Regions from separate parts of the Bacillus sp. MN7755 genome, predicted to be linked through region 2. Evidence: riboswitches for the same ligand, from Rfam matches in the RefSeq annotation. Region 2 holds a riboswitch; the other holds the start of a gene.

Region 1 (5,757 bases), 240 kb from region 2:
GGCTTTGGAGAAATCGTTATCTCATCAATTTGAAGTAACCAATCTTGCCATTTACTCCCTTGCGTTTCGATTGCTGTTCGCATTCCATTCTCTTTTAATATAGAAAGAAGAAACTCAATATTTTTCAGCAATGCTGGATTTCCACCTGAAATCGTAACATGAGAAAAATTTTCGCCACCAATTTCTACAAGCTCATTCCAAACGTCTTCTGCTGTCATCTGTCTAATATGATCTTTAGCCGATCCATCCCACGTAAAAGCAGAATCACACCAAGCGCAGCTATAATCACAACCAGCTGTACGAATAAACATCGTCTTTTGTCCTACAACCATTCCTTCACCTTGAATAGTTGGACCAAATATTTCTAAGACAGGGATTTTACTCATCGAGCATCCACTCCCGTCTTACTTCCGCATAACTAGTTGGCGTCTCGAAAAGACGAACAAATTCAACACGAGCTCCTTTATATTCGTTCGCACGATTATCTTTTAATAATGCTTCTGCCATCTTTTCGTAAATCCAAACGACCATGTTTTCAGCAGTCGTATTCATCGCTGGTAACGTTTCGTTTAAATAACGATGGTCTAAATAAATTTCTATTTCATTCTTCCAAATTTCTTTTATATCTCCAAAGTCAATCGCAAGACCTATCTCATTTACATATCCACTAATCCCAAATACAACTTTATATGTGTGACCATGTAAGTTTTTACATTTTCCTTCATAACAGTGTAAATGGTGTGCTGCATCAAATGTAAATTCCTTGCTGACCATTACTCTTTTATTATGATATTTGAGCTGTTTACGCTGAATATCCTCGTCCATTTTTTGCAAATTTTCTACAATGCGAAATCCAAAGAAATTATCCATTAGTTACTCGCTCCTTCGCGTTCTTGTAGGTACGTATCTAATCCTGCTTTACGAAGTTGACATGCTGGACATTCACCGCAACCATCACCAATGATTCCGTTATAACATGTTAATGTTTTTTCTCGAACAAACTCGAATGCTCCAAGTTCATCTGATAATTTCCATGTTTCCGCTTTATCAATCCACATAAGTGGTGTATGAATCACAAACGGATAATCCATGGATAAATTTAAAGTAACGTTTAACGATTTCACAAACACGTCACGGCAATCTGGATAACCACTAAAATCAGTTTCACATACACCCGTTACAATATGACGTGCTCCAACTTGTTTTGCTAATACAGCAGCAAATGATAAGAATAGTAAATTTCGTCCATCTACAAACGTCGATGGCAATTTACCTTCTTCATGTGTAATCTCCATATCGGTTCTCGTTAACGCATTTGGAGCAAGTTGATTTAATAGACTCATATCTAGTACCGTATGTTTAATTCCTAGCTCTTTTGCAATTTCCGCTGCACAATCAATTTCTAGCTTATGACGTTGATTGTAATTAAACGTTACAGCCTCTACTTCTGCAAACTGCTCTATTGCCCAAAATAAACATGTCGTACTATCTTGTCCTCCACTAAAAACAACAACTGCCTTTTCTTTTTTCATTTCACTCATTCTCCTTCTCTACTACGAATAAGAAGAAAGAACGTTCTTGAACTGTCACAATAAAAAAACAAAACAATACCTAAAGATATTGTTGTTTCCATAGTTTTTTATAGAGGGAGTTCGCGAACCTCTCCCGTGCATTGCACGGAATTCCTTCTTTCATTGACAAAGGTTATTGTAACATATTGTATACTACCAGAAAAAATTTCTGATTTTTCCGCTATTTCTCATTTCATTTCTTTCATTTTATAGTATGATTAATTTAATGTGAGAAGAGAGGAGGCATCCCACTGAAACCCTTTATTATTTATCTCTTTTTAAATATATTATTCATCCTTGTTACAATGCTCGTATACCATTTATTTTGGAATCAAAAAGGGAAACGTTCTCCTAAATTAAATTCAGCAATATTTATTGTATTATGTTGCCTCGTTACTATACTATGTATCACTTTCGCAGCAAAAACAAATTATGGATTTCAATTTGATATGCGTCATATCGTATTAATTGTCGGTACATTAACCGGAGGTCCTATTGCTGGTGGATCTATATTAGTTGTATTAAATATATACCGCTTCTTATTAGGAGGAATAGGTGTTTTCCCATCGATTATCGGTTCTATCCTTCTATTTATTGTCCTATTATTTACATACAAATTTTTCAATCGAACTTCTAATCGTATAAAAATAATACTTGCTATTATCTACAGTCTCACATACGGATTTAGTTGGATACCTTTCTTCCTTTCAAAGGTTACAAACAAGGCTGATTATATACCACATATTATTGTGTATGAGTTATGTACGATACTTGGTACGATCCTTATTTTATATTTACTACACATATTACAAACTCAAGTGCGTCTCCAAAACGAACTTATGAATGCTGAAAAATTTCATTTAATTGGTGAAATGGCAGCGTCTATCTCTCATGAAATTCGCAATCCATTAACTTCAACGAAAGGATTTTTGCAACTTTTACAATCAGATACATGTACTGAGCAGGAGCGAAAATTATATATTGACATAGCCATCAACGGAATCGAACAAGCAAACCACGTTCTTACAGATTATTTAACCTTTGCAAAACCAAGTATTGAAAAAGAACAAAGATTACAGTTAGAAGAAGAACTACTACATGCATTATCGTTAATTACACCGCTTGCTAATTTAGCAAATGTGCGTACACATTATATAAAGCAAAGCACTTCTTTTTTTATCGCGGGAGAAAAACAAAAACTAAATCAATGCTTGTTAAATATTTTAAAAAACTGCATTGAGGCCATGCCAAAAGGCGGTGATCTTTATTTCACATTAGTTCCTGATCATAAACATATTCAGTTATATATAAAAGATACAGGAGTCGGTATGGATACCGAACAAGTGAAGCGTCTTGGCTCTCCTTTCTACTCAACAAAAGAAAAAGGGACTGGACTTGGAATGATGGTCGTATTCAGTGTTGTTCAAGCTATGAATGGAAAAATTGATATTATAAGTGAAAAAGGAATCGGTACAACCTTCTTATTAACTTTTCCACTCATACAAAAAACGTGATGAAATAATCATCACGTTTTTTCTGTTCCTTCAACTAATTCAGCAAAAGCTTTCACTTTTCCATGTGGTTTTTGATTTTCTTTACGTGCTTTCCAAGCGCGCTCTTCTTCTTTCTTTTTCTTGGACATACTTTTCAACTCCTTCTTTCCTTTCTCCATCTAGTATTCCAAAATAAGAAAGAAAACTATGCACATATCAAAAAAGAAGTGGTCTCCCACTTCTTCCTAATTATCTTTGTAAAATTGCGTGTTTCGCCTCTTTTAACTGCGTAAGATGTCTTTGTTCATGCAAATCAAGAAATTGAATCCACTGATACAAATTCAGATCATTAAAAACAGGATGCTTTAATCCATTTTCAAATAGATCTTTTTCATCTATAACACTATGAAGCGCGTGTAATAGTTCTTGTCGTGAATGTTCTAGTAATTGAATTCCTTGCTGTTTTTTCATTAACGTTTCTGTTGGTTGCATTTGCTGAGGAGCTTCTCGTTTATGTGTGCGATCAAGCGTAAGTTGGAGGTCTTTAAATGGAGTCGTGTTTCTTTCATTTTTTTGTAAAGCATATACAAGGGCAGACGTGACAGATTGTTCAACTAAATGCAAGTGATGCAAAATTTGAATAATACTCCATTTATCACGGCGTGGCTTTACATTCACTTCTGTATCATTTAACATTTCAATTTCTGATAATAGCGTGCTTCGAGTAGACTGTAATGAGTTCACCAAACTTTCTAAACTCACATCCATATTAGATTGAAGCATACTTCTTTCCCCCCTTTTTGTTGGTGAAAAGAGGTGCTCCTTATTAGAAACACCTCTTTAGTATTCTGAATTTTCTTTTATTATCTCATCATTTTCACATTATGTCGATGTTAAACATGTGAAAAAAAGCGCATGTTTTTTACAATTTTGTGTCGTCAATCGCATGTAGCCATGCTTCAATTTCTGTAATGACGCTTTTTACACAGCCTTCAGCAAATGGTGATGTTAAATTTGCAACTTCTACTAATTCTAAGAACGATTTACTTCCACCTTGTTGGCAAAGATTCACATAATCTTCCCACGCCTCTTGTCTATTATCTCTTGCACGTTTCCAAAATTGCAGTGCGCAAATTTGTGCTAACGTGTAGTCGATATAGTAGAACGGCGAGCTATAAATATGCCCTTGACGTTGCCAGAATCCACCGCGCTCTAAATAATCATTATCTTCATAATCACGATGCGGCAAATACTTTTTCTCTATATTACGCCATGCTGTCTTACGCTCTTCTGGCGAAGCTTCTGGATTTTCATATACATAATGTTGATATTCATCAACAGATACACCATACGGTAAAAACAGAAGTGCTGAACTTAGGTGAGAGAAGTAATATTTATCTGCATCTTCTTCAAAGAATAACTTCATCCATGGCCATGTAAAGAATTCCATACTCATAGAATGAATTTCACAAGCTTCATACGTTGGCCAGTTGTATTCTGGAATTTCAAACTTACGACTTTCATATACTTGGAAAGCATGACCAGCTTCATGTGTTAATACGTCAATGTCGCCAGATGTTCCGTTGAAGTTTGAGAATATAAATGGCGCTTTATAATTCTCGATATATGTACAATATCCACCGCCAACTTTTCCTTTTTTCGCAACTAAATCTAATAAATCATTATCTAGCATGAAATTGAAAAATTCATCCGTTTCAGCCGATAACTCTTTATACATCGTTTTCCCATGATTAACAATCCAATCCGCATCTCCTTTTGGAGTTGGATTACCAGTAGAAAACTCAAAGTTCTCATCATAATATGCTAATTTTTCTACACGAATACGTGCTTTTTGTCTTTGTCTTAATTCGGTTGTAACTGGAACAATATAATCAAGTACTTGCTGACGATAATTCGCCACCATTTCCGCATTATAATCTGTACGGTACATTCTTGCATATCCAAGTTCAACAAAGTTTTTGAAACCTAAAGATTTGGCAATTTTCGTTCTCACTTTAACAAGCTCATCATAAATACGATCTAACTCTTCCTCATTCTCAGATAAAAAACCGTAATATGCTTCACTTGCTGCTTTACGTTCACTTCTTTCCTTCCCTTGCATAAATGGAATAAGCTGTGATAACGTTCTTTCTTCTCCTGCAAAGTCAATTTTTGCAGACGCTAATAACTGTGTATATTGTGAAGACAATTTATTCTCTAATTGTAAATCTTTCACGACTTCATCAGAATATGTTTTTAAATCACACTCCGCAAGGGCAAATAATTGCTTCCCATAATACGCTTCTAATTCTTTACGGAATGGAGAATGAATTAACGCATTATAATACTTTGTACCATATCCTTGTACAACTGGAGAGAATTCATCAAAGAAATCTTGCTCTTCCTTATAAAAAGCATCTGTCGTATCAACAGAATGACGAATATAACAAAGATTCCCCATTGTACCAAAATCGTTGCGAATTTCGTTAATTGAATGAATGACTTGCTTTTGTTCTTCTACAGTTTTTGCGTTATCAAACTTCTCTAAAGCAACAGTAAACTTCTCTTTTAATTCTTCAATATGTGGCCGTTTATATTCATAGTCTTTAAATGACATGAACGAGCCTCCTCTCCATTATATGCATCCTTACTATAATTCAATGCTTACTTACAAATCTCCTCTTATTCTTCAG
Region 2 (5,757 bases):
ACCGATAACGATATGGTTAATTTTTTCTACTTTTAAAGTTTCAAGTAAAGAAGTGCCATAGAATGAATTTGTTGCTGCTTTATTAATAAGGATTGCAGACTGAGGCACTTGAATTTGATTATGTACTTCAAATCCTTCTCCGCTACCAGAAGCAACATCGATATCTCTTACGAAAACAACAAGGGCATTTGCATCTAGTGCTTTCTGTACGGCTGTATTTATTGTAGATAATAGATCTTTTTTACGAAAAACTTCATTTTCTTTTTCATTTCCATCCATTAATTCTTGCTGAGCATCAATGATTAATAGTGCTTGTTTCATCGTGTCTCCCCTTTAATATGAAATAAGTTCCACTGTACATATTCCTCCATATTATAAGGAAATCCTCCATTATTAATGAAGTAAAGACTGATTTACAAAGTTGTCAAATAAATTTCATTCTCATAGCGTGTAAAAACATGTATGATAAGAAGTGGAGAATTTTTGAGTAGGTGGGAATAACATGCAAACAGTAGAAGATTATCTTTCATTCTTACATACGAAAGGATTTAAATTATCAGAGGAAGCACAAGGGTTTATTATGTTCGGACAAGGATATACTGGTGCATCTGATGGAATTGTTAACGCAGCGATAGAAGCGACAATTAAACATCAATTTCAGTTTGATGGCAGTTATTTTGTTGCGTTATTAGAACGATTGAAAGAGGAAGAAATTACAGATAAAAAAAGCGCTAAGGCTTTTATGCGGAAGTTACAAGCGTAACTTCACGCAGCCTGCGCTTCTTTTTTTGTTTTGGAAGGTAATTCAACAAAAACCATGCCTAGGAAAATACATAGGCATCCGATAATAGCAGAAATAGACAGTTGTTCGTTTGCAACGAGAACGCCTGTTAAGGCAGCAAAAACGGGCTCCATTGCGAAAATAATGGCTACTCTCGTTGGAGATGTATGTTTTTGTGCTGATGTTTGGATGAAAAAAGCAATGGATGTCGCGAATAGGGAAGTTAGGAATAGAGCAAATAAAAAGGAAGAATTCGTCCATAGTGCTACTGAAAATAATTTTTCCCAATCTTCAAACAGAAAGGCGCAAATAGAAGAAAACATACCGACAGCTAATACTTGCGACGTACTTAACAATAAAGGTGATATTTTTTTAGAAAAGAAGCCGTTAACAAGAATATGAGCAGCGAAAGCAACTGCACAACCGAGAACGAGTATATCTCCAATATTTAATTGAAAAGAATCACCAGCCGTTAATAAGTATAAACCTGCTGTTGCTACAGCAATGCCCATTACGATAAAAATGGTAGCTTTTTGTTTTAAAAAGATAAAAGACAAAATTGGTACCATAACGATACTAAGCCCTGTTAAGAAACCTGCTTTTGAAGAAGTTGTATAAAGTAAGCCGAATGTTTGTAATACATAGCCAACGCATAAAAAGAATCCAACGATTAATCCCGCGAGACTACTCTGTTTTATATCGTGTTTTGAAGCTTTTTTTGAGAAAATCATTTGAACGAATAATAAAATAATTCCGGCGAATAAAAAGCGAATACCATTAAAAGTAAATGGGCCAACGAAAGACATAGCATTTTGAACGACGACAAATGTAGCTCCCCAAATAAAAGAGACAAATAATAAAGCAAGAGGAGCAATCCAATCTTTTTTCACACTCATACCCCCGTTAATTTTGTAAGATAGCTTTTCTAGCTAATTCATCAGCGACTTTATTTTGACTACTTGGAATCCACTTAATAAAAAAGAGATCGAAACTTTTTATGTACTGCAGTGCTTCCTCTAATAGTGGTGCAAACATTTTATTTTTTGCGTATTCTTTTTCAACAGCTCGCTCGACAAGTTGCGAATCTGTACGAAAAGAGACAATGTTATAATTATGCTCCGTGCAATATTTTAATGCCGCAAGTAAAGCGTGGTATTCTGCTTCATGATTGGACATTGTCCCGAGGGGTAATGATAATTGTACAGCTGGTTGAACTCCTTTAATAAATACTCCTGCACCAGAAGGACCAGGATTTCCTTTTGATGCACCATCAATATATACTTCAATCAAAATGAGAAACCTCCAAATTATAAGATGATCCCCTACTTATATATTTCTTTGAAGTAGGGGATAGAGTAATTAGCCAATTGTAATGCTATAACGACATGTAAATGTTTCATTCGCTTGCAAAGATTGAACTCCTTTTTTTTCCTTGAAATCTTTTGCTGGATTTACTTCATCAGCAATACCGTACCAAGGTTCGATACATAGGAAAGGTGCATTCTCGCCTGGTGTCCATACGCCGACAAATGGGAATCCGTCAAATTCTACTTTTACAAATTTATTATGTTTATGAGAACGAATAGAGATTTCATCCGTATTCATATTTTCAAAAATAAGCGCATCATTTTTAAATAAATCGTATGTAAGTGGTAATTCATTCGTATTTTCAGCGATTAATTGCTTTTTACTTGAAAGGTAAGGTCCTTCTAATACACTTGTTTCTAAGCGTTCAGAACCATTAAATGATAAATGATAATCTGTAAATGATTCGCCCTCTAATAACGGGAAGTTGAAACCAGGATGTGCTCCGATTGAGAAGAACATTTCTTTTGAAGTGGGATTATTCACTTCATATGTTACATGAACGATTTGTCCCTCTAGTTCATAAGACACGAGTAATTCAAATTCGTATGGGTATTTTTTTAATGTTTCTTCATTACTAGTAACGATATAAGTGATTTTCGTTTCACTTTGTTCTTTTACAGAGAATGTAAGATCACGAGCGAAGCCGTGTTGTGTTAAAGAATAAGGTTTACCATCTACGTAGTATGTATTATCTACTAATCGGCCGACAATTGGGAATAAAATTGGTGCACGGCGTCCCCAATAAGTAGAATCACCTTGCCATAAGTATTCTGTATTGTCTGCTTTTAAGCGAACGCTTTGTAATTCTGCACCTTTGTCAGAGATGGTAACGATCACGTTTTCATTTTGAATTGTTGCAGTCATGAAGTAAAACCTCCTAAATCTTTCATATATTTCATTATACGTTGTCTAAAAGAAAAAAGGTAGTTCATGATAGGAATCTATTGACGAAAGGGGGGCTACCGCGTAAAATATAATCTTGTTGCTTAAAAAACGAATAACGTGGTTCGAAACCATCCCACGTAAAAAAACTAAGGAGATTTTGTCATGAATATTAGAACATTAGTCGGTAATGGTATTTTAGCGGCATTATATATTGCTGTTTCTATGCTTATTCAGCCATTTGGCTTTACGAGTGTACAGTTTCGTATTTCAGAGATGTTTAATCATCTCGTTGTATTTAATAAGAAAGCAATTTACGGAATTGTATTAGGTGTATTTTTAACGAATCTCTTTTTCTCACCTATGATCGCTTACGATTTAGTATTTGGAGTAGGGCAATCTATTCTTGCACTAGTTGCAACCATTATTTCTATGCGATTCATTAAAGGTGTTTGGGCTCGTATGATTTTTAATACAGTTATCTTTACAATTACAATGTTTATGATTGCAATTGAACTTCATCTTGCATTTGATTTACCATTTATGTTGACTTGGTTAACATGTGCAGCCGGTGAATTTGTTGTAATGGCCATTGGTATGCCTGTAATGTACTGGATTAATAAGCGAGTACAATTTGAAAGATTTATGTAATAGATGAAAGAGCTATTCCTAAAGGGATAGCTCTTTTTGCATGTGATAATATTGAATATAATTCAGAGACTCTTGATAAAATATAATAAAATAAAGTGAGGCTTTCATTAGCTGGATACATATAAGAAGTCTTACATAAGGGGAATCTAGTATGAAATATAAAATTCATTGGTTGTATAAAACAAAGCGCGGTTTGCAGACGGAATTAACGACAGATTATATGAACATAGAAGATGTACTGCAATTTGCAGAGGATTTCGAGAAAACAGGAAGAGTAAAAGAATTATTATTTTACGATGAAATGGATGCAGAATGGTCATTAAAAGAGATGAAAAAACTGAGTAAGCAAGTGGAGGATGAGCCCCAAGAAATACTCGTTTATTTTGATGGTGGTTATGATGTGCAGACGAAAGAAGCTGGAGTAGGTATATGTGTGTACTATAAAAAAGGAAATAAAAACTACCGAATTCGCCGCAACGCATATATAGAAGGTATATATGATAATAATGAAGCCGAATATGCGTCATTATTATACGGTATGAATATACTCGAGGAATTAGGGATTAAGTATGAAGCAGTTACACTTCGCGGGGATTCTCAAGTGGTATTGCAACAATTGGCTGGAGAATGGCCTTGCTATGATGAGCATTTAAATCATTATTTAGACCAAATTGAACAAAAAGCGAAGCAAATGAAATTAAAACTTGTATGCGAGCCAATATCTAGAAAACAAAATAAAGAAGCACATCAATTAGCAACGCAAGCATTAGAAGGAACAGTCATTGATAGTCATAAAGAAATAACCGAATAGAGAGGTGCAACCGTGGATAAAAAGCAACTCATTACAGAGGTAAATGACTTATTAGAAACGTATTGTGAAGGGTGTTTTTTGCGAGAACATAATCGAAAGACAAATAGTAAATATTATGCTCATTCATTTTGTATTAGGCAATGTACAGTTGGAGAAACATTGAAAAAGTATGGGGAACAGTTGTCATGAAAAAACATCCAGAGAACATTCTCTGGATGTTTTTTTAGTGCTTTGCTTCGTTTAATTGCTGCTCGCATTTGCTTAATTTTTTTTCCTCATTCATTAGAAACGGCTCATCTAAATCTACTGCAACAGATTTCATAATTTCAAGCTGAGAGCGAGCTGCTTCTACAGCAGTTGTGGCATGCTCTAAAGTGTCTGGATCCATTGAAATTGTTGCTGAACCCACCATCTTTTGTGCCGTTTCTACACGGAATTTCACTTCTTCAAAATCATTTACTTCTGATCCCATTTTTACTGCCTCCTTTGTATATTGCGCATTTCACATAGTTTTTGCTCTGTAAAACGGAAATATACAAAGGAATAACAAAGGAGGTTACCAAGTAAGGTAACCTCCTTTCATATGTTGGATTAAAGTTTTACTACGTTAGCAGCTTGAGGTCCACGGTTTCCTTCAGTGATATCGAAAGATACTTCTTGACCTTCTTCTAAAGCTTTGTAGCCGTCTCCTTGAATAGCAGAGAAATGTACGAATACATCGTCAGCGCCTTCAATTTCGATAAATCCAAAACCTTTTTCGTTGTTAAACCATTTTACTTTTCCTTGCATGTTACAATTCCTCCTAAAAACATTTGCTTTTTTCATTTAGTGAAATCCATTTGAAAAGATAAGATAAACTAAAAATGCTATAATCTTGAATATTCTGCTAAATGATTAATTTAAATATACACGAATTGGGAGAATTTAGTCAAGTAAGCGATTTTATTTTTTTGTATTTTTAAATAATTTTCAACCGAATTTTAAATAGGTATAGGACAGGCCGAGTATGTAATAGCCTTAATTGAATGCTATACATAATGAGGTGAAAGAATGAATGAGTCTTATTTATTAGATAATGACGGAATGAGAATGAGAACGGATATACCGAATTGGGTTGCGAAAGAATTTGAAAATTTTTCAAACATCGTATTAGAACCAACTTTTCCATGTTTTTTTGGTTTAACTGCTTTGAAAAAGAATGAACTTCGTTATTCCTTTCTCTCTCATAATGATTGGAGTCATTTGCCGCATACAATGTTATCTT

The links. Region 2 has a riboswitch for preQ1 ahead of ACYVEC_RS10285 (QueT transporter family protein). Riboswitches for the same ligand answer to the same signal wherever they lie in the genome.
Region 1: linked by a shared signal. The riboswitch ahead of queC (7-cyano-7-deazaguanine synthase QueC) and the one ahead of ACYVEC_RS10285 (QueT transporter family protein) in region 2 are both predicted to bind preQ1.

The regions. Positions count from the first base shown of each region.
Region 1 is NZ_BTRL01000008.1:372,193-377,949, reverse strand. It holds gene queE (7-carboxy-7-deazaguanine synthase QueE) at 1-386, opposite strand, end outside; gene queD (6-carboxytetrahydropterin synthase QueD) at 379-870, opposite strand; gene queC (7-cyano-7-deazaguanine synthase QueC) at 870-1,532, opposite strand; PreQ1 riboswitch class I at 1,626-1,669, opposite strand; gene kinB (sporulation sensor histidine kinase KinB) at 1,877-3,085, shown strand; gene ACYVEC_RS08980 (DUF6254 family protein) at 3,097-3,213, opposite strand; gene ACYVEC_RS08975 (DinB family protein) at 3,314-3,847, opposite strand; gene ACYVEC_RS08970 (M3 family oligoendopeptidase) at 3,987-5,681, opposite strand.
Region 2 is NZ_BTRL01000008.1:616,074-621,830, forward strand. It holds gene ACYVEC_RS10260 (cysteine hydrolase family protein) at 1-321, opposite strand, end outside; gene ACYVEC_RS10265 (DUF6123 family protein) at 503-763, shown strand; gene ACYVEC_RS10270 (DMT family transporter) at 766-1,671, opposite strand; gene ACYVEC_RS10275 (reverse transcriptase-like protein) at 1,685-2,071, opposite strand; gene ACYVEC_RS10280 (aldose 1-epimerase family protein) at 2,141-3,013, opposite strand; PreQ1 riboswitch class I at 3,146-3,190, shown strand; gene ACYVEC_RS10285 (QueT transporter family protein) at 3,197-3,682, shown strand; gene ACYVEC_RS10290 (ribonuclease H family protein) at 3,834-4,493, shown strand; gene ACYVEC_RS10295 (zinc-finger domain-containing protein) at 4,506-4,682, shown strand; gene ACYVEC_RS10300 (DUF2564 family protein) at 4,717-4,965, opposite strand; gene cspB (cold shock-like protein CspB) at 5,085-5,282, opposite strand; gene ACYVEC_RS10310 (YqcI/YcgG family protein) at 5,544-5,757, shown strand, end outside.